One region of the Burkholderia sp. L-4 genome, then DNA from elsewhere that is predicted to be linked to it. Evidence: predicted binding sites of a transcription regulator. Region 1 holds the regulator's gene; each other region holds the start of a gene.
What was found. Region 1 encodes HrcA, which represses chaperone genes, less so after heat shock. Its sites were predicted from a motif close to TTAGCACTCNNNNNNNNNGAGTGCTAA; they were not measured.

Region 1 (5,497 bases):
CATCGGTCGCAAGCGAGCGCGTCTTGAAGAAGCGGGCCGCCCATAGCCATTTGTCGATGCGCAGCTTCGCGCCCGGATCCGTGGAAATCCTGTAATTCATGTCGGCCTCCGCCGGGCCGCCCCAGGGAGGCTCGCCGCCCCGTCGGGCGGCGGCGAACCAGGCGGGCGTGAGAGTCGTTTCATCTCAGTTCACCGTCTCGGGCTGCGCGGCCTTGACCGGCCAGCCCTGCAGATTCTCGGCAACGATCTCGCCGAGCGCGCCGATCCACGCGTGCGCGCCGTTCAGGCACGGAATGCGGTGGAACGTCTTGCCGCCGCCGGCGAGGAACTCGTCGCGCACTTCCATGCCGATCTCCTCGATCGTCTCCAGGCAATCGGCCGTGAAACCGGGACAGAACACGTCGGCCCGCCGCACGCCGGCCTCGCCGAACTCGCGCAGCGTCGGCGCCGTGTACGGCTGCAGCCATTCGGCCTTGCCGAAGCGCGACTGGAACGTGACGCGGCACTCGGTCGTCGACAGCCCGAGCGCGGCCATCAGCAACGCGCCCGTCTGCTGGCACTGGTCGTGATACGGGTCGCCGAGGTCGAGCGTGCGCTTCGGCACGCCGTGGAAACTCAGCACGAGCTTGTCGCCGGCCGCGAAGTCGGGCCGGCCGTGCTGTGCCCAGTACTGGCGCACCTGCTCGGCCAGCGCGTGGATATAGGCCGGATGGTCGGCGTAGTGCCGCACCGTGCGGACTTCCGGCTGGTTGCGCATGCGCGCGAGCGCGTCGAAGGCGGCATCGAATGCGGTGGCCGTGGTCGACGCCGAATATTGCGGATACATCGGCATCAGCAGCACGCGCTCGACGCCCGCGCGCTTGAACTGTGCAAGCGCGTGCGAAATGTTCGGGCTGCCGTAGCGCATCGCGTAGTCGACCATCACGTGATAACCGTTCGACGCGAGCAGGTGCCGCACGCTGTCGGTCTGGCGCTCCGTGTACACGCGCAGCGGCGAGCCTTCGGGCATCCAGACGGCCGCGTACTTCTTCGCGGAGGCGCGGCCGCGCAGCGGCAGGATCAGCGTGCGCAGCAGCACCTGCCAGACGGCCTGCGGAATCTCGACGACGCGCGGATCCGACAGGAATTCGGCCAGGTAGCGCCGCACGGCGCGCGGCGTGGGTGCGTCGGGCGTGCCGAGATTGATCAGCAGCACCCCGATGCGATGGGCAGCAGCGATGCTCGAAGGCGGCTCAAGATCGAAACGCATGGGCAAGAACGTGCTCGGGGCACGGGACCGGACGGCTCTCAATTATAGCGGGCCGCCCCTTGCCGTTCGGCCGACTGTCGGCGCGGGCGGCATGACGACATGATGACGGGGCGGGATCAGGCTGCCGATTGCAGGCTATTGCAGGCTATTGCTGGCTATTGCTGGCTCAGCGTGAGCGACAGCAGGCGCGCGGTGATGTCGACGATCGGTATCACGCGGTTGTACGCCATCCGGGTCGGGCCGATCACGCCGAGCGTGCCGACGATCTTCCCGTTCACCTCGTAAGGCGCGGTGACGACGCTCATTTCCTCGATCGGCACGAGCGTCGATTCGCCGCCGATGAAGATCTGCACGCCCTGGGCGTGGCTCGACACGTCGAGCAGTTGCAGGAGGCCCGTCTTTTGGTCGAACACGTCGAACAGCTTGCGCAGCCGCGCCATGTCGGACGACAGATCCGCCACTTCGAGCAGGTTGCGCTCGCCGGAAATCAGCACGGTGTCCTCGGTGTCGGGCACCTCGGTACTGGCCGTCACGGCCGCGTGCATCAGCGTGGTCATGTCGCCGCGCAGCTGGTCGATCTCGTCGCGCAGGCGGCGGCGCACCTCGTCGAACGACAGGCCGGCGAAATGCGCGTTGATGTAGTTGGACGCCTCGGTCAGCTGCGACGGCGAATAGTCGCGCGGCGTCGCGAGCATGCGGTTCTGCACGTCGCCCTCGGGCGTGACGATGATCAGCAGGATGCGCTTGTCGGACAGGCGCATGAACTCGATCTGCTTGAATACGTGGCTGCGGCGCGGCGTCAGCACGACACCCGCGAACTGCGACAGGTTCGACAGCACGCTCGCGGCGGCCGCGACCACCCGCTGCTGCGGCTCGCCGGCCTGCAGCGTGTGCTGCACCTGCCGCGCGACGGCCTCGGCGTCGATCGGCGCCTCGACCGTCAGCATCGTGTCGACGAAGAGCCGATAGCCGCGCGGCGTCGGCACGCGGCCGGCCGACGTGTGCGGGCTCGACACGAGGCCGAGCTCCTCCAGGTCGGACATCACGTTGCGGATCGTCGCCGGGCTCAGCTCGAGCCCGGAGTAACGGGACAACGTGCGCGATCCGACTGGCTGACCGTCGGCGATATACCGTTCGATCAGGGTTTTCAGGAGGGTTCGTGCGCGAGGATCTAGCATGGTGGAAAATTTTAGCGCAACCGCGCGACCGCGGCGAGTGGCGTCGGCCACCGTTGCGCGGGCCGGCCCGATCCGGCCCCGTCGGCGCACAGCCGGTTCTTTTCGTCAACGAGCTATGGTGTAATGCCGGCATGAAAACCGGTAATCAGTTCAATACTGTCGCGCTCGTCGGCCGGAGCAACACGCCCGGCATCGCCGAACCGCTCGCCACGCTGGCCGCCAGCATCGCGAAGCTCGGCTTCGAGGTCGTGTTCGAAGGTGACACCGCGCGCGAGATCGGCATCACCGGCTACCCGGCGCTCACCCCGGCCGAAATCGGGGCGCGTGCGGACGTGGCGGTCGTGCTCGGCGGCGACGGCACGATGCTCGGCATCGGCCGCCAGCTGGCGCCGTACCGGACACCGCTGATCGGGATCAACCACGGGCGGCTCGGCTTCATCACGGACATCGCGGCCGCCGACATGCACGCGCTCGTCCCGGTGCTGCTGTCCGGCAAGTTCGAGCGCGAGGAGCGCGCGCTGCTCGAGGCGCGGATCATGCGCGACGGCGAACCGATCTACCACGCGATCGCGTTCAACGACGTCGTCGTGAACCGCAGCGGCTTCTCCGGGATGGTCGAGCTGCGCGCGTCGGTCGACGGCCGGTACATGTACAACCAGCGTTCCGACGGCCTGATCGTCGCGACGCCGACCGGCTCGACCGCCTACGCGCTGTCGTCGGCCGGCCCGATTCTGCATCCGCAGCTGGCCGGCGTCGTGCTCGTGCCGATCGCGCCGCACGCGCTGTCGAACCGGCCGATCGTGCTGCCCGACGACTCGAAAATCGCGATCCAGATCGTCGGCGGGCGCGACGTCAACGTGAACTTCGACATGCAGTCGTTCACGTCGCTCGAGCTAAACGACACGATCGAGGTGCGCCGCTCGAAGCACACGGTGCCGTTCCTGCACCCGATCGGCTACAGCTACTACGCGACGCTGCGCAAGAAGCTGCACTGGAACGAACACGCCTCGAACGAAGACGACAAGGCGTCCTGACGCCGCTCCGCCCGACACCATGCTCCGTCACCTCTCGATCCGCGACTTCGTCATCGTCGCCGCGCTCGATCTCGAATTCGACAGCGGCTTTTCCGTCTTTTCCGGCGAGACCGGCGCCGGGAAATCGATCCTGATCGACGCCCTTGCCCTCGCGCTCGGCGAACGCGCCGACGCGAGCGTCGTGCGCACCGGCTGCGGCCGCGCCGACATCACGGCCGAATTCACGCCGCACGACCGCGTCGCGCGCTGGCTCGACGAACACGCGTTCGACACCGAGGACACCGTGATGCTGCGCCGCGTGATCGACGCGAACGGCCGGTCGCGCGCGTTCATCAACGGCACCAGCGCGACGCTCGCGCAGCTGCGCGAACTCGGCGAAATGCTCGTCGACATCCACGGCCAGCATGCGCACCAGCTGCTGATGCGGCCCGACGCGCAGCGCGAGCTGTTCGACACGCACGCGGGGCTCGTCGCCGATGCGGCGAACGTCGCGCGCGCATGGCGCGTGTGGCGGGACGCGACACAGGCGATCGACGCCGCGAAGGCGCACGAGCGCGAACTGCAGCTCGAACGCGAAAAGCTCGCGTGGCAGCTCGCCGAACTCGACAAGCTCGCGCCGCAGCCCGGCGAGTGGGACGAAGTCAGCAACGAGCACAAGCGGCTGTCGCATTCGGCGAACCTGATCGAGGGTGTGCGCGGCGCGCTCAACGCGCTGTCCGAATCCGACGACGCGATGCTCGCGCAGCTCGGCGCGATCGTGTCGAAACTGCGCAGCCTGGCCGACTACGACACCGCGCTCGGCGACGCGCTCGCGTCGCTCGAACCGGCCGAGATCCAGCTGCAGGAAGCCGTCTATTCGCTGTCGCACTACGCGCAGCGCGTCGATCTCGATCCCGAGCGGCTCGCGCAGGTCGAGACGCGTCTCGATGCGCTGCACTCGACCGCCCGCAAGTTCCGGCTGCCGCCCGACACGCTGCACGAGGAACATGCGGCGCGCCGCGCGCAGCTCGCCGCGCTCGACGCGGCAGCCGATCTCGGCGCGCTCGTGGCCGCCCAGGCGAAGGCGCGCGAAGCCTATCTCGCCGACGCGCGACACCTGTCCAAGGCGCGCGCGCAGGCCGCGAAGGCGCTCGGCACGGCCGTCACGGCCGGCATGCAGGAGTTGTCGATGGCGGGCGGCAGCTTCGAAGTCGCGCTCGTGCCGCTCGCCGACGGCGGCCCGCACGGGCTCGAACAGGTCGAATTCCGCGTCGCCGGGCACCCCGGCGTGCCGCTGCGGCCGCTCGCGAAGGTCGCGTCGGGCGGCGAGCTCGCGCGCATCAGCCTCGCGCTCGCGGTCATCGCCAGCGCGGCGAGCCCGACGCCGACGCTGATCTTCGACGAAGTCGACACGGGGATCGGCGGCGGCGTCGCCGAAGTGGTCGGCCGTCTGCTGCACCAGCTCGGGCGCGACCGCCAGGTGCTGTGCGTGACGCACCTGCCGCAGGTCGCCGCGCGCGGCGACCATCACTTCCAGGTCGCGAAGGGCGCCGACGATCGCGGCGGCACCGTGTCGACGGTCGTCGCGCTCGACCGCGCCAGCCGGATCGAGGAAGTCGCGCGGATGCTCGGCGGGCTCGAGATCACGGCCACGACGCGCAAGCACGCGAAGGAAATGCTGGCGGCCTGACACGGCCGTCGGCCTGCGCCGCTCCAGCCCGGCGCGCTCGCGATACGCGGCGGACGGTACGCGCGTCGAAACCGCGCCCGCCCTGCCTTCGTTCAAACGCCCGTTTCAACCGCACCGAACACGCGCGCCCACAGCGCCGTCACGGCCGCCCGCTCGTCCGCCACCACGGCCGGATCGACGCGCGCCTTCTCCATCCCGTCGAGCCGCAGCTTGTGCTGCAGCTTCCGGTACTTGCGGTACGCGGCGCCGACGCGCTCGGCCTCGTCCTCGCCCATCAGCCCGAAGCGCGCGACCTCGCGCAGCAGCGCGATGTTGCCGGTATTGCGGATCAGCTCGGCGTCGCTCGACGCGTGCAGCAGCACCCAGT
Region 2 (5,497 bases), on a different contig from region 1:
TGCCTTCGCGCGGATCGTGATCGCGTGCGAAGTCGGGTCCGGCAAGCTGAAGATGGCCATGGCACGACCGGCGTGTTGAACGGGGAAGGTTCGACGATAGCAAGGCGCACGCCGGCCACGAACCAATTCATCGAGCTATCGGTATGACGGCGGCCGGATTGCGTCGGCCGCCGTGCGGCGTCAGGCAAGACCGGTCATCTTCCACTGCTGTTCGAGCGCGCCCGGCCCGAAGTCGAGCGAGCCGCCGAGCGGTTCCGCGAGCGCCTGGAAATACGCGGCTTCCTCGAGGATCAGGATGTACTTCGATACGTCGAGGATCGACTTGCCCCAGAACGTCGCGCCGCCGTTTGCCTCGATGATTGCCGGCACGTCGGGATTGCGCCGGATTGTATCGACGATGAAGCGCGGCTCGCCGGGGCGACGATCGACGTAGACCGGAATCTCGCGAGCCCGCGTGTAGCGCGCGGCCGGCGCATAACGGATCGGCAGCGGGCGATGCGCGCTCGCCCACGCGCCGAGATACGGGCCATGCACGTGTATCACGACGTCCACTTCAGGCGCCTCGCGGAACACGCCCGCGTAACGCGGGCCGTTGCCGCCCGCGCGCGCGTCGCCGTGCAGCACGTCGCCGTCGAGCGTCACGACGACGGGTTGAATGTCCTGTGACGCGGCCCACGGGCTCGGCGCAGACAGCGCGACGACGAGCTCCGTGCCCGGCACGCGCTGGAACGCCTGGAACGTGTTGGTCGCGGACAGCGTGCGCGTTTCCTTCAGCACGCGCGCGGCCTGCGTGAACTCGCGCGTGGCGCGCTCGACGAATGCCACGAGTTCGCCGCTGTCGATGGCTTGGGTGACGGACATGAGAACGGTTTCCTTGATCGGATGGACGGAGGGACTCGCGTCGCGACACCGCGACGCACGGCCACCGGATCAGCAGCAATCGTGCCAACCCGGCGAGCGCACTGCGCGGGCCGGCCGGCGTGGCGCTCGCGCGATGCCCGACCCGCGCGATGCTATCCGCGACCGTGCGCCTGTTGCGGGAGCAACACTGTACCGGCCGCGATTGCTGCGCGACGCGCAGCGCGTGCACGTGCACCATCCGCGTGGTGCCGACCGGTTGCCCGCCGCACCGCGCGTGGCGTGCGCAACGAACGTGCTGGTTCGAAACTTGCATCGTGGTCGGCCCGCACCGGCCTTGCACGGTGCATTCGATCTCATCCACCTTCATCCGACCATGACGCTCCTTCCCCTGCGCGGTGTTGCCGCGCGCGCGCTGCTCATCTCGGCACTCGCCGTGCCTTCCGTCGTTTCGCTCGCGGCCTCGCCCGGCCATGTTCCCGTGCCCGATCCGCTGCAGGGCGACGGCCGCGTGTCCGCGTTCTACACGTGGGACCGCGACATCCCGGCCACGCCCGGCGCGCTGCTGCGCTCCGAACCACTGCCGGCCACGCTCGGGCTCGCGGGCGCCGCGCGGCAGTTGCGCATCTTGTATGCATCGACCGACGGCGTCGGCGGCCGGACGCCGATCGCGGTGTCGGGCGCGCTGTTCGTGCCGCGCGGCACACCGCCGGCCGGCGGCTGGCCGATCGTCGCATGGGCGCACGGCACGTTCGGGATGGCCGATATCTGCGCGCCGTCGTGGTTCGGCCGCTCGTATCGCGACGTGCGCTACCTGAACGCATGGCTTCAGCAAGGGTTCGCGGTGGTCGCGACCGACTACCAGGGCCTCGGCACGCCCGGCCCGAATCCGCAGCTCAACAACCGCTCGAACAGCTACACGCTGCTCGACAGCGTGCGTGCGGTGCTCGGCGGCGTGCCGGGCCTCGCGAACGAAGTCGTGCTCGTCGGCCAGTCGCAAGGCGGCTCGGCCGTCATCGCGGCGGCCGGCTACGCGCCCGTCTACGCGCCGGAACTGGCGATCCGCGCGACCGTCGCGACCGGGACGATCTACAACGCGTCGCGTGCCACGCTCGCGTCGTTGCCGCCGTTCGAGACGGCCTACCGGCGCGATCCCGACCGCGTCGACCCGACGCTTGCGTACCAGTTCTACTCGGTGCTGTCGGCGCAGCAGATCGACCCGTCACTGCGCGCCGACGAAGTGTTGACCGACCGCGCGCTGCCGATTCTCGAGCAATCGCGCATCGGCTGCCTCGCGTCGCTCGAGGACGACGCGGCGCTCGCGCACCTCACGCACGCGAATACGGTCAAGCCGGGCGGCGATGCGCGGCTGAAAGCATGGTGGGACGACTACCTGAAATATCCGACACTGAAGCTCGCCGCCCCCGTCTTCATCGGCGCGGGCGCGGACGACGGGCTGGCGCCGCTCGAACTCGCGCTGGCGAAGGACGCGTGCGCGGCGGGCACGACGGTCGAGGCACACCTGTACGCGGGCCGCGAACACAACGGCACCGTGAACGCGTCGCTCGCCGATTCGATTCCGTTCGTGAAGCGCGTGCTCGCCGGCGAGACGATCCACCCGATTTGCTCTCCGGTCGCCCAGCAGTCCGCGTCCCAATAGCCGGCTCCCTGCGCTTTGCACGACGACGCGAATGCTTGTGCAAATCCGTTATTGGATCGCGCCGCTGCCCGTTTTTATACTCGTCAGCACGCTCTGTTGAAGAGTGCCAGCCAATTCCGACAGATCAGCACAGGACGAAAAGATGAGCCTACGCCCCTTGCACGACCGCGTGATCGTGAAGCGACTCGACCAGGAAACCACCACCGCGTCGGGCATCGTGATCCCCGACAGCGCCGCCGAAAAACCCGACCAGGGCGAAGTGATCGCCGTTGGCCCCGGCCGGAAGGATGCCGACGGCCAGCGCATCGTGCCCGACCTGCAGATCGGCGAGCGCGTGCTGTTCGGCAAGTACGCGGGCCAGGCCGTCAAAGTGGACGGCAACGAGTTTCTCGTGCTGCGCGAGGAAGACATCGTCGCGGTCGTCAATCAATAACGGAGCGCAATCATGGCAGCCAAGGAAATCATTTTCAGCGACGTCGCACGGGCAAGACTGACCGAAGGCGTGAACATCCTCGCGAACGCGGTGAAGGTGACGCTCGGGCCGAAGGGCCGCAACGTCGTGCTCGAACGCAGCTTCGGCGCGCCCGTCGTCACGAAGGACGGCGTGTCGGTCGCGAAGGAAATCGAACTCGCGGACAAGCTGCAGAACATCGGCGCGCAGCTCGTGAAGGAAGTCGCGTCGCGCACCAGCGATGCCGCCGGCGACGGCACGACGACGGCCACGGTGCTCGCGCAGGCGATCGTCCGTGAAGGCCAGAAATACGTGGCGGCCGGGCTCAACCCGCTCGACCTGAAGCGCGGCATCGACAAGGCCGTCGCGGCGGCCGTCGACGAGCTGAAGAAGATCAGCAAGCCGACCACCACGAGCAAGGAAATCGCGCAGGTCGCGACGATCTCCGCGAACGGCGAGGAATCGATCGGCCAGCGCATCGCCGAGGCGATCGACCGCGTCGGCAAGGAAGGCGTGATCACCGTCGAGGACGGCAAGTCGCTCGCCGACGAGCTCGACGTCGTCGAAGGGCTGCAGTTCGACCGCGGCTACCTGTCGCCGTATTTCATCAACAATCCCGACAAGCAGATCGCCGAGATCGAAAGCCCGTACATCCTGCTGCACGACAAGAAGATCTCGAACATCCGCGATCTGCTGCCGGTGCTCGAACAGGTCGCGAAGTCGGGCCGGCCGCTGCTGATCATCGCGGAAGACGTCGAAGGAGAAGCGCTCGCGACGCTCGTCGTCAACAACATCCGCGGGATCCTGAAGACGGTCGCGGTCAAGGCGCCGGGCTTCGGCGATCGCCGCAAGGCGCTGCTCGAGGACATCGCGATCCTCACCGGCGGGCAGGTGATCGCGGAGGAAACGGGCCTGACGCTCGAGAAGGCGACGCTCGCCGAGCTCGGCCAGGCGAAGCGCATCGAGGTCGGCAAGGAAAACACGACCGTGATCGACGGCGCGGGCGATGCGAAGAACATCGAGGCGCGCGTGAAGCAGATCCGCGTGCAGATCGACGAGGCGACGTCCGATTACGACCGTGAAAAGCTGCAGGAGCGCGTGGCCAAGCTGGCCGGCGGTGTTGCCGTGATCAAGGTCGGCGGTGCGACCGAAATCGAGGTGAAGGAGAAGAAGGACCGCGTCGACGACGCGCTGCACGCGACGCGCGCGGCCGTCGAGGAAGGCATCGTGCCGGGCGGCGGCGTCGCGCTGATCCGCGTGCGGCAGGCGATCCGCGAACTGAAAGGCGTGAACGCCGACCAGGATGCGGGCATCAAGATCGTGCTGCGCGCGCTCGAGGAACCGCTGCGCCAGATCGTCACGAACGCGGGCGAGGAAGCGAGCGTCGTCGTCGCGAAGGTCGCGGAAGGCACGGGCAACTTCGGGTACAACGCGCAGACGGGCGAGTACGGCGATCTCGTCGAATCGGGCGTGCTCGATCCGACCAAGGTCACGCGCACGGCGCTGCAAAACGCGGCGTCGGTGGCCGGGCTGCTGCTGACGACCGATGCGACCGTGTTCGAAGCGCCGAAGGATGCGGCGCCGGCTGCCGCACCGGGCGGTCCGGGTGCGGGCGGGCCGGGCTTCGATTTCTGACGACGGGCCGTGCGCGCCGGTTCACCGGCGCGCGCAGCCGGGCAGGACGCGTAACGCGTGGCGACGCAAGTCGTCACGCGTTGTTGCATGGAAGCGGCGAAATGCGGTGGCCGGCAGGTCGAACCGGGCACCGACACACCGCTCTCACGCCTTTACGACCTTTTTACTTGCGCCGGCGAATACGTTCACTAGAATGGGTTCGCCATCCACCACCGAGCACGCGACATGCGCCTCCGAAGTCCTCGTCCTCCGAGTTGCTTTTCTGCCTGACAGGCAGGACGCCTGTGCCTCCCTCCCGAGCCATCGTCCTGCCGCCTGGCGGACGGTGCGCGCCGTAGTCCTCTCCGTGCACGCCTGAACACGACGTCGATGCGATCACCGCGCATCGGGAATGCATGCGCTCGAGCGTGTGCGCGGCACATCCTGTGCAACGAAGCGTCATCGATCCGCCGGTCCAGTTCATTTACTACGCATACCTGAATTTTATTCAGAGAAATTTCCGTTACCGGAGCCCGGTCATGTTCGAGATCGACAAGCAGTACACACGCGAATTCATCCACACCGCCTGCGGCGGCAGCAAGCAGGGTTTCCTGCCGACGAAGAACGGCAAGGTCGTGGCCGCCTGCCTGCGCACGGACCTCAATCCGCACGCGCCCGACGTGATCCTTTGCGACGGCAGCGCGTCCGCGCGCTCGGCCGGCAGGACGCTCGCCGCGCAACGCGATGCGATTCCGGTGTTCATCAGGACGGCAACCGACGCCTACCGCTTCGTCGGCCGGTACGTCGTCAGCGAATCGCTCACGGCGCCGCTCGACTGCGCGCCTTACGTGCGCAACAGCGGCTTCACCGCCGCGCAGATCTCGCGCGTGCTCAAGCTCGAGCGCAGCTGACAC
Region 3 (5,497 bases), 140 kb from region 1:
GCGGCGCGGCGGCCGCCAGTTGCCCGGCGAACCGCGCGGCCGGCAGCCAGCCGGCTTCCGCCAGCACCGCCGCGGCGGCGGACAGCGGCGCAGCCGCATCGTCGTGCCGCCCGAATGCGTCGGCGGCCGCCGCAAGCCATGCGTCGGCCGCGCGCACGGCCCCGCCGCGCGGGTTGGGCAGTGCGTCAGGGTGGGGAACGTTCGCCGGATCGGACGTCATGGACACGCGCGCCTGTCATCGTCAAGTCGCTCGCCCGAACCGCGGCGCGCGAGCGCCGGGCCGATGCGAGGCCGGAGCGGAGTGTCCGTGGGCCAGCGGTCCGATCAGATCTGGACCATCTCGAAGTCTTCCTTGCGAGCGCCGCATTCGGGGCACGTCCAGTTGATCGGGACGTCTTCCCAGCGCGTGCCCGGGGCAATGCCCTCTTCCGGCAGCCCGGCTTCTTCGTCGTAAATCCAGCCACAAATCAGGCACATCCAGCTCTTGTATTCCATCTTAGCCGCGTCGGGAAAAGTCGGTAAATTCGGGAGCCATGATGGTACCGTGTCGGGGCCGGACTGCCTAGCAATCGCGCTGGAGGACGGCGACTACGTTGCGCTGCGCTAAAAAATCCGTCGTGCGGGCCGGATTCCACCGCATAATGGCTGAAAAGTGCGGCCTGCCGGGCAACACAGGGCCGAAAACGGCCACTCGCCTCGCGGTCCGCATCTCCGTCGCTTTCCGTTTTTCTCTTGCCCCATTTTTACATGTCCAGCAACGCCCCTCCGATCGTCCTCACCTTCGGCCTGTCCGATCCCACCGGCGGCTCCGGCCTCCAAGCCGATCTGATGACCCTGGCGAGCATGGGCTGTCACGGCGTGTCCGTCCTGACGGGCTACACCGTGCGCGACTCCGCCGCCTGCGACGAAGTGACCGGCCTCGACCCCGAAGTCGTCGCCGCCCAGGCGCGCATGCTGCTCGAGGACATGCCGGTCGCCGCGTTCAAGATCGGCGCGGCGACGCGCGCGGAAGTCGTCAGTGCGATCGCCGAGGTCGTCGCCGACTACGACGGCGTGCCGCTCGTGCTCGCGCCGGATTTCACGCTCGACGACGAGCACGTGCTCGCGGCCGACGACCTGCGCGAGTCGATCGCCGACCTGCTGGCGCCGCAAACCACGCTGCTGGTCGCCGATCACGCCACGCTGATCGCGCTCGCGCAGCCGGACGGCGACGCCGAGGCGCCGAATCTCGACGCCGCCGTGTCGCACCTGCTGTCGCAGGGCTGCGAGTACATCCTGTCGTCGGAGACGGGCTCGCACCGGCTCGTCAACACGCTGTACGGCGAGGAAGGCCAGCTTCGCGAGGACATGTGGGATCGCTCGCCGCACCGGCTGATGGGCATCACCGATACGCTCGGCGCGGCCATCGCGGCGCTGCTCGCGAACGGCCAGGAACCACCCGAAGCGGTGCGCGAGGCGCAGGAGTACCTGTACCAGGCCGTGCGCGACGCGTTCCGGCCCGGCATGGGCGCCTACCTGCCCGACCGGTTCTTCTGGGCGCGCAGCAATGAAGAATCGGATACGCCGCCGGCCGTGAAGGCCGATCCGGTATCGCGGACGTCGCACCGGCATTGACGCGGGCACGGCGGGCATGCCCCGCCGTCGCACCTGCCGCGCCGCTGCGGGCACAACACTTCCGGCCGCCCCGCACGCACATCAAGATCCTCGCACCAATAAAAAAAGACCCGCATCGCTGCGGGTCTTTTCTTTTGGCTGGAACGCGCATCGCTGCGCGTTCCGGACACCATCGACCGAGGTCGATTACATGTCCATGCCCATGCCGCCCATGCCGCCCGGCATGCCGCCCGGCATCGGTGCGTCTTCCTTCGGCAGTTCTGCGACAGCTGCGTCCGTCGTCAGCAGCAGGCCAGCAACCGACGCTGCGTTCTGCAGTGCGGTGCGCGTGACCTTGGTCGGGTCGACGACACCGGCTTCAACCATGTCGACGTACTCGCCCGTTGCTGCGTTGTAGCCGTAGTTGCCCGTACCTGCAGCAACGGCCGCCACCACGACGCTGGCTTCTTCGCCGCCGTTCGTGACGATCTGGCGCAGCGGCTCTTCCATCGCGCGCAGCACGATCTTGATGCCGGCGTTCTGGTCGGCGTTCGCGCCGGTCAGGCCTGCGATCGCGGTGCGAGCGCGGATCAGCGCAACGCCGCCACCTGCCACGATGCCTTCTTCCACAGCTGCGCGCGTTGCGTGCAGTGCGTCTTCGACACGTGCCTTCTTTTCCTTCATTTCGACTTCGGTCGCAGCACCGACCTTGATCACTGCAACACCGCCGGCCAGCTTGGCCACGCGCTCTTGCAGCTTTTCACGGTCGTAGTCCGACGTCGCTTCTTCGATTTGCGCGCGCACTTGCTTCACGCGTGCTTCGATGTTCACGGCTTCGCCTGCGCCGTCGATGATCGTCGTGTTTTCCTTGCCCACTTCGATGCGCTTCGCCTGGCCCAGTTCTGCCAGCGTTGCCTTCTCGAGCGTCAGGCCGGTTTCTTCGGCGATCACCTGGCCGCCCGTCAGGATCGCGATGTCTTCCAGCATCGCCTTGCGACGATCGCCGAAGCCAGGCGCCTTGACCGCAACGGTCTTCAGGATGCCGCGGATGTTGTTCACGACCAGCGTTGCGAGCGCTTCGCCTTCGATGTCTTCGGCGATGATCAGCAGCGGACGGCCAGCCTTCGCGACTTGCTCGAGCACCGGCAGCAGATCACGGATGTTCGACACCTTCTTGTCGTGCAGCAGCACGAACGGGTTGTCGAGGACGGCGACTTGCTTTTCCGGGTTGTTGATGAAGTACGGCGACAGGTAGCCGCGGTCGAATTGCATGCCTTCGACGACGTCGAGTTCGTCAGCCAGCGACTTGCCGTCTTCGACGGTGATGACGCCTTCCTTGCCGACCTTGTCCATCGCTTCAGCGATGCGATCGCCGATCGACGTGTCGCTGTTCGCCGAGATCGAGCCGACCTGTGCGATTTCCTTGTTCGTCGTGCACGGCTTGCTGATCTTCTTCAGCTCGTCGACAGCCGCTGCGACTGCCTTGTCGATACCGCGCTTCAGGTCCATCGGGTTCATGCCCGATGCGACGTACTTCATGCCTTCGCGAACGATCGATTGCGCGAGGACGGTTGCCGTCGTCGTGCCGTCGCCTGCGTTGTCGCTGGTCTTGGAAGCGACTTCCTTGACCATTTGCGCGCCCATGTTCTGGAGCTTGTCCTTCAGCTCGATTTCCTTCGCGACCGACACACCGTCCTTGGTGACCGTCGGGCCGCCGAAGCTGCGCTCGAGCACCACGTTGCGGCCCTTCGGACCCAGCGTGACCTTGACTGCGTTGGCGAGAATGTTCACGCCTTCGACCATCTTCGAACGGGCGGAATCGCCGAATACGACGTCTTTAGCTGCCATCTTCTAACTCCTTGAATTCTTGGGAATATGTACCGTCGGAGGACGCTTACTTCGCGTTGACCACGGCCATGATGTCTTCTTCGCGCATGACCAGCAGTTCCTGGCCGTCGACCTTCACGGTCTGGCCTGCGTACTTGCCGAACAGGACGCGATCGCCGACCTTCACGTCGAGCGCGATCGGTGCGCCCTTGTCGTCGCGCTTGCCCGGGCCGATGGCCAGGACTTCGCCCTGGTCCGGCTTTTCAGCAGCGGCGTCGGGGATGACGATGCCCGAGGCGGTCTTGGTTTCCTGATCCAGGCGCTTGACGATCACGCGATCGTGCAAAGGACGAAGGTTCATATTCACTCCTCTCTTGACTGAGATTGAAGAACGCTTAGGGAATCTGCCCGGCTTGTCGCCCGGCAGAGAATTGTTAGCACTCTCGTGCAGCGAGTGCTAATTATATGGACGGGTTTTGACAAATTCAAGAAGGGAAACCGGACGAATTTTCAACGCGGCACGGAAGCGGGGAAAACACCCGAAAATCACGAAAAATCCTTTTAAAACAAAACCCTGACCCACGCTACCCGGCTTGGCGAGCGAGTCCGCGCGGCCCGCGAATCGCATCCAGCCCCGTTTGGACACCGGGTAAGCACGGAGTTCCTGCGACCGGCGACATCGCATCGAAAAACCCGCGCAGGCGCCGATTCCGTCCGCCACAACGCGCCCGGTGCCCCGTCCCGCCCCCCCAGCCGGCGATCCATCGCTCCGCATCGAAGCATTCATTTTCATTACGCCGATATTTACGTTTTTTCTTTCGGAAAACACCCGTCGGCCCCCATCCGTAAGCCCTCCCATTACATTCAGTAATTTAGATGCGAATCATTCTCGTTTACATTGACATTCCCATTCGACACTCCTACGATGCGCCGCGTTGCGCTCTTCTTCATGCCCTGGCCGATCGGTGCCGAGCGTCGGGACAGCGACCGACAAGCAGGACTCCAAACCAATTAGAACCAGGAATTTGATATGAAGGTTGCGTCGTTCCATGGAGACCGCGTCCGCACCCGGATGCGCCCCGCCGCCTGTGCGGCCGTCCTCGCGTGCGCATCGTTCGCGAGCGGCGCTGCGTTCGCCACCGCGTCGGTCGACGCGCAGCCCGAAGCGCCCGAGGCCGACCTCGCGATCCAGGCGAAGCCGGCCGGCATGTGGACCGGCATCTGGACGCGCCAGAGCCTGCTCGGCGACATGGGCGGCATCCGCCCGTGGCTCGGCAAGTACGGCGCGACGCTGCAGATCACCGAAACCAGCGAATACCTCGCGAACCTGCGCGGCGGCCTGAACCGCGGCGGCACGTATGACGGGCTGACGACCGCGACGCTGACGGTCGATACGCAAAAGGCGATCGGCCTGCCCGGCGGCACCTTCAACGTCAGCGCGCTGCAGATCCACGGCAGCAACCTGAGCGCGCGCAATCTCGGCACGCTCAACACCGCGAGCGGCATCGAGGCGCAGGACACGACGCGCCTGTGGGAACTCTGGTACCAGCAATCGTTCCTCGACAAGCGCGTCGACGTGAAGATCGGCCAGCAGAGCCTGGACCAGGAGTTCATGGTCAGCACGTATGCGAACACGTTCGTCAATACGATGTTCGGCTGGCCCGCGCTGCCGTCGTACGATCTGCCGAACGGCGGCCCCGCGTATCCGCTCGCGGGCCTCGGCGTACGCGTGCGCGCACAGCTCACGCCGAAACTCACCGCGCTCGCGGGCGTGTTCGACGGCGATCCGCTCGGCAACAACCCGGGCAACCTGAGCGGCACGAACTTCAACCTGCACAACGGCACGCTCTATATCGGCGAGCTGCAGTACGCGCTGAACCAGCCGTCCGACGGCGAAATGGACACCGGCCATTCGAACGGACTGCCGGGTACCTACAAGATCGGCCTGTGGTATCACAACGGCCGCTTCGCGGACCAGAACGCCGGCACCGACGGTCTGTCGCTCGCCGATCCCGCATCGAACGGCAACGCGCGGCAGCACCACGGCGACTACAGCTTCTACGCGGTGGCCGACCAG
Region 4 (5,497 bases), 2.4 Mb from region 1:
CGCCAACCGTCGCTCATGCCGCCCGTCTTCGCTCGCGACTTGAGACCCGAGGTCCAGAAGATGCAGCGCAATCCGCAAGACAAGTACCGTCCGTTCGAACCCGTCCGCCTCAATGGCCGCCGCTGGCCGTCCCGCACCATCGAGCGCGCGCCCGTGTGGATGAGCACCGACCTGCGCGACGGCAACCAGTCGCTGATCGAGCCGATGAGCATCGAGCAGAAGCTCGAATTCTTCGAGATGCTGGTGGCGATCGGGTTCAAGGAGATCGAAGTCGGTTTTCCGTCGGCGTCGCAAACCGACTTCGATTTCGTCCGCAAGCTGATCGACGACCAGCGGATTCCCGACGACGTGACGATCGAGGTGCTCGTGCAGTCGCGCGAGGACCTGATCGCCCGCACGTTCGACGCGCTCGAAGGCGTGCCGCGCGCGATCGTGCACCTGTACAACGCGGTGTGCCCGTCGTTCCGCCGCATCGTGTTCGGGATGTCGAAAAACGACGTGAAGGCGCTCGCGATCGACGGCACGCGCATCATCAAGGCACACGCCGACGCGCGCCCCGACACGCAGTGGACCTTCCAGTACTCGCCGGAAACCTTCAGCATGACCGAGCTGACGTTTGCACGCGAGATCTGCGACGCGGTCGCGCAGACGTGGCGCCCGACCCGCGACCACAAGATGATCGTCAACCTGCCGGCCACCGTCGAAGCCGCGAGCCCGAACGTGTTCGCCGACCAGATCGAATGGATGGACCGCAACCTCGCGTATCGCGACAGCATCGTGCTGTCGGTGCATCCGCACAACGACCGCGGCACCGCGGTGGCGGCGGCCGAACTCGCGCTGCTCGCGGGCGCCGACCGCATCGAGGGCTGCCTGTTCGGCAACGGCGAACGCACCGGCAACGTCGATCTCGTCACGCTCGCGCTGAACCTCTACACACAAGGCATCGACCCGGGCCTCGACTTCTCCGACATCGACGCGGTGCGCCGCGTCGTCGAACGCTGCAACCAGATTCCCGTGCACCCGCGCCACCCGTACGCGGGCGACCTCGTGTTCACCGCGTTCTCGGGCTCGCACCAGGACGCGATCCGCAAGGGTTTCGCGCAGCAACGCCCCGACGCGGTCTGGGAAGTGCCGTACCTGCCGATCGACCCGGCCGACCTCGGCCGCAGCTATGACGCGGTGATCCGCGTGAACAGCCAGTCCGGCAAGGGCGGCGCGACGTTCCTGCTCGAACGCGGGATGGGCTTCACGCCGACGCGGCGCGTGCAGATCGAATTCAGCCACGCGGTGCAGACGCTCGCGGACGCATCCGGCGAGGAAGTGACGGGCGACGCGATCTGCGCGCTGTTCACGCGCGAATTCTTCGAGACCGACGGCCCGGCCGCGCGCCACGGCGGCAGCGCGCGCTGGCAGAACCGCGAGATCGCGGCGGCGCCCGCGGCCGCGACCGAGTCGGCGCCGGAGGACGCCGTGCGACGATTCGCCGCGGCCTTCGCGGCGGCGGCCGGCGCCGCGATCGACGTCGCGTCGTGCGAATCGGTGCGCGCGACGGACGGACGGTTCGCGGTATCGGTCGGCTGCCGGGTCGGCGACGCACCGCTGCGGCACGGCGTCGGCCTGCATGCCGATGCGGCGAGCGCCGCGCTCGACGCGGTCGTCAGTGCGATCAACCGATCGGCGTGGCACTGCACGGACCACCGCGCGGCGGCCTGACGGCCGCGCATCGACCGAGCGTTCAAACGTCAGCGAGCGGAACGACCGCCCGTGCGCCGCGCGATCCGCGCCGCACGGGCCAGCAAAAAGCGGCCCAGAAGGCCGCTCGATTCGGGGGCATGAAAAGGAGCGCGACGCGCGCTCATGTCTCGGTCGCGCACCGCGTCGCCTGCCACGCGAGCAGGCACCAGCGCCCCTGTTCCTCGGTGTGGACGGACGTATAGGCGATCGGGAAGACCAGGCCGCCGTTGTTCGTTTCCATCTCGATCAACGCGCGCCCGGTGACGACGCAGGTTTCGCCGCCGACCGGCAGCACGTCCTGCGACTGGATTTCGATCTGGCGATAGCGGCGGCGGCCGGCGACGATGGCATCGATGAACTGCTGCTTGGTTTCGCGTTTGCCGTTGGTGTGCACGAAGAACACCTTGTCCGACAGCAGCGCGCCGAGCGCCTCGCCGTCCCCGTCCACCATCGCCCGGAACCGATCGCGCTCGAGCGCGCGGATCGCATCGATCACCTTCGCCATCGCCTGACTCCTCGGCAACGCGCCCGCCGTGCGCGGGCGTGCGGATCAGAAGTTGTACTGCACGTAGAACTGGTGGAAATTTATACCAGGATTCGGCTCTTTGATACCCGCGTTAGACACATGTTCAAAACGGTAGCCGACCTGATACTGTTGCCGTTGGCCGAACTGCACGCCGACGCCCCCGGTCGGCGCGAACTGGAACGCGGTCGACAGCGAGAAGTTGTTCGAGATCGTCGGATGGGTCAGGAGCCGGACCCCGCCGCCCGCCTCGATGAACGGGCGAATCTCGCCCGTGCTCTTGATGAAGCGGAACAACGGCGTCACGCCGAATTCGCCGATGCTGCCGTGGACGTTGCCGCCCGTGTGCCAGTATCCGGCGTGCCCTTCGACGACGAACGCGAAGTGCCAGCCGCCGACCTGCCACCAGTTCCAGCCCGGATCCCACACGACGCCCAGGTCGCCCTTGTCGATCCCGCGCCGATCCGAAAACCCGCCGCCCGCCTGGATCCCCCATCGATCCGCGAACGCCGCACACGATCCGCCCAGCAGGGACGCCGCCAGCAACGCATGCAGCGCAAGCCGGCTGCGGGGCCGGCGATTCTTCTTATTGTTCATCTGACACTCCAACTTTTTGGGTTGAATGGAGCCTGCCGCGACGGCCTGGCCCGAGCGAACTGAATGGTATGGTAAAGGACTTTTCGGATCGGCATCACGAAGCGAAATGGCTTGCTTCCAAAACGGCAAAAATCGAAATCGTCTACTGATTACCATCAGAAACAACGGTTTACGGAACTTCGCGTCGCGCCCCGGGTCGCAGATTAGACTATCGATTCGACTTCTTCGATAGAAAAACGGGAACTCGGATGCCCACGTCCGCTCTAAGGATTAGCACTCGTCTTCCGGGAGTGCTAAGATGGCCCACGGAATCTCATTCGAGACCGGGGGTTTGTCCCTGATTCCAAAGGAGTTTTTAGTGAGCAACGCCCTGACCCTCCCGAACACCCTGAGCCCGACGCCGGCCAAGGCCGAATCGGCAGGCTCGCTGGCGCTCGCAGCCCAATCGATGTTGCCCGGCCAGCTCGGCAACATCGACGCGTACATCCAGGCCGTCAACCGCATTCCGCTGCTGACCGCCGAAGAGGAACGCCGGTACGCAACCGAATTCCGCGAGGACAACAACCTCGACTCGGCGCGCCGCCTCGTGCTGTCGCACCTGCGTCTGGTCGTGTCGGTCGCACGCAACTATCTCGGCTACGGCCTGCCGCACGGCGACCTGATCCAGGAAGGCAACATCGGCCTGATGAAGGCGGTGAAGCGTTTCGACCCGGCGCAAAACGTGCGCCTGGTGTCGTACGCGATCCACTGGATCAAGGCCGAGATCCACGAGTACATCCTGCGCAACTGGCGCATGGTGAAGGTCGCGACGACGAAGGCGCAGCGCAAGCTGTTCTTCAACCTGCGCAGCCACAAGAAGTCCATGCAGGCGATGACGCCCGAGGAAATCGACGGTCTCGCGCAGGAACTCAACGTCAAGCGCGAAGACGTGACCGAGATGGAAACGCGCCTGTCGGGCGGCGATATCGCGCTCGAAGGGCAGGTGGAAGACGGCGAGGAATCGTACGCGCCGATCGCCTACCTGGCCGACTCGCACAACGAGCCGACCGCCGTGCTCGCCGCGCGTCAGCGCGACATGCTGCAGACGGACGGCATCGCGCAGGCGCTCGAGGCACTCGACGCGCGCAGCCGCCGCATCATCGAGGCGCGCTGGCTGCACGTCGACGACGACGGCTCGGGCGGCTCGACGCTGCACGATCTCGCCGCCGAATTCGGCGTGTCCGCGGAACGCATCCGCCAGATCGAAGCGAGCGCAATGAAAAAGATGCGCACGGCCCTCGCCGAATACGCGTAAATCCCCGGCGCTCGAGCGCGCCTCGTCGAAAACCGCTGCCCGACCGGCAGCGGTTTTTTTTCGCCCGTCTTTTTCGCGGATTTTCACGCGCTTCCGCATGCGCTTCTCTTCCCGCTTCTCTTCCCGTTTCTCCGCTCGTTTCTCTTCCCGTTTCTCCGCCGATTAATTGAGCTGATTCATCAGGTATTCGGCCATTTGCGGGCCCCTTCCGCATAACCTTGATCTGCCTCAACTTTTGCCCCCCGTTTCGCGACGGTCTGCCGCAGCGCAGCACTCGGCATCGGAAAGCAGTCCTTTTAAAATTGGCATGTCAGGCGCAAAAGGATTAAAACAGCTTCACGGCCGTCATAAATCCGACGTAAAGTCGCCCCAAATCCGACGTAAATCGATTCAGGATAATCACCTTGATCTCGATCAATAAAGAGCCTGCGCCGCCTTCCCCGCGGCCGCCCGGCACGATCGGCTGGCGCGCGCGCATCGCCGCGTGGGCACGCGGACCGACCCTCGCCCGCGACATCACCCTGGTGCTGATCGTCAAGCTGATCCTCCTGATGTCGCTCAAATACGCATTCTTCAATCATCCGCAGGCCGAGCACATGTCGCTTCCGCCTGCCGCCGTCGCCGAGAAGCTGCTCTCGGTACCGGCGCCTGCATCTACCGAGGGAGACCACCATGATAAGTAGCGATGTCGTCGATCTGTCACGTCTGCAGTTCGGCATCACGGCGCTCTACCACTTCCTGTTCGTGCCGCTGACGCTCGGCCTGTCCTGGCTGCTCGTCATCATGGAAGCGGTCTACGTGATGACCGGCAAGCAGGTCTACAAGGACATGACGCAGTTCTGGGGCAAGCTGTTCGGGATCAACTTCGCGATGGGCGTGACGACCGGCATCACGCTCGAATTCCAGTTCGGCACGAACTGGTCGTACTACTCGCACTACGTCGGCGACATCTTCGGCGTGCCGCTCGCGGTCGAGGGGCTGATGGCGTTCTTCCTCGAATCGACGTTCGTCGGCCTGTTCTTCTTCGGCTGGAACCGCCTGTCGAAGGTCAAGCACCTGATCGTCACGTTCCTCGTCGCGCTGGGCTCGAACCTGTCCGCGCTGTGGATCCTCGTCGCGAACGGCTGGATGAACAACCCGGTCGGCGCCGAGTTCAACTACCAGACGATGCGCATGGAGCTGACCAGCCTGTTCGACGTGCTGTTCAACCCGGTCGCGCAGGTGAAGTTCGTGCATACGGTGTCGGCCGGCTACGTGACGGCCGCGATGTTCGTGCTCGGCGTGTCGTCGTGGTACCTGCTGAAGAAGCGCGACGTCGACTTCGCGCTGCGCTCGTTCGCGGTCGCGGC

Region 2: a site for HrcA is predicted at 2,602-2,628, ahead of AC1VVG_RS22280 (co-chaperone GroES). Genes of this name have one in related genera too.
Region 3: a site for HrcA is predicted at 3,855-3,881, ahead of groES (co-chaperone GroES). Genes of this name have one in related genera too.
Region 4: a site for HrcA is predicted at 3,125-3,151, ahead of rpoH (RNA polymerase sigma factor RpoH). Genes of this name have one in related genera too.

What each region holds. Positions count from the first base shown of each region.
Region 1 is NZ_JBXEOX010000001.1:788,596-794,092, reverse strand. It holds gene AC1VVG_RS03720 (RNA-binding S4 domain-containing protein) at 1-100, opposite strand, end outside; gene hemH (ferrochelatase) at 185-1,249, opposite strand; gene hrcA (heat-inducible transcriptional repressor HrcA) at 1,405-2,427, opposite strand; gene AC1VVG_RS03705 (NAD kinase) at 2,559-3,461, shown strand; gene recN (DNA repair protein RecN) at 3,481-5,130, shown strand; gene glnE (bifunctional [glutamate--ammonia ligase]-adenylyl-L-tyrosine phosphorylase/[glutamate--ammonia-ligase] adenylyltransferase) at 5,223-5,497, opposite strand, start outside.
Region 2 is NZ_JBXEOX010000002.1:1,199,189-1,204,685, reverse strand. It holds gene AC1VVG_RS22295 (sigma-54 interaction domain-containing protein) at 1-60, opposite strand, end outside; gene AC1VVG_RS22290 (class II aldolase/adducin family protein) at 181-861, opposite strand; gene AC1VVG_RS22285 (lipase family protein) at 1,235-2,518, shown strand; gene AC1VVG_RS22280 (co-chaperone GroES) at 2,661-2,951, shown strand; gene groL (chaperonin GroEL) at 2,964-4,604, shown strand; gene AC1VVG_RS22270 (DUF6697 family protein) at 5,123-5,494, shown strand.
Region 3 is NZ_JBXEOX010000001.1:927,215-932,711, reverse strand. It holds gene AC1VVG_RS04325 (hypothetical protein) at 1-220, opposite strand, end outside; gene AC1VVG_RS04320 (rubredoxin) at 325-495, opposite strand; gene AC1VVG_RS04315 (hydroxymethylpyrimidine/phosphomethylpyrimidine kinase) at 748-1,614, shown strand; gene groL (chaperonin GroEL) at 1,801-3,441, opposite strand; gene groES (co-chaperone GroES) at 3,488-3,781, opposite strand; gene AC1VVG_RS04300 (carbohydrate porin) at 4,451-5,497, shown strand, end outside.
Region 4 is NZ_JBXEOX010000001.1:3,189,214-3,194,710, forward strand. It holds gene leuA (2-isopropylmalate synthase) at 61-1,713, shown strand; gene AC1VVG_RS14900 (nuclear transport factor 2 family protein) at 1,856-2,239, opposite strand; gene AC1VVG_RS14905 (acyloxyacyl hydrolase) at 2,285-2,854, opposite strand; gene rpoH (RNA polymerase sigma factor RpoH) at 3,213-4,148, shown strand; gene cydP (cytochrome oxidase putative small subunit CydP) at 4,553-4,831, shown strand; gene AC1VVG_RS14920 (cytochrome ubiquinol oxidase subunit I) at 4,821-5,497, shown strand, end outside.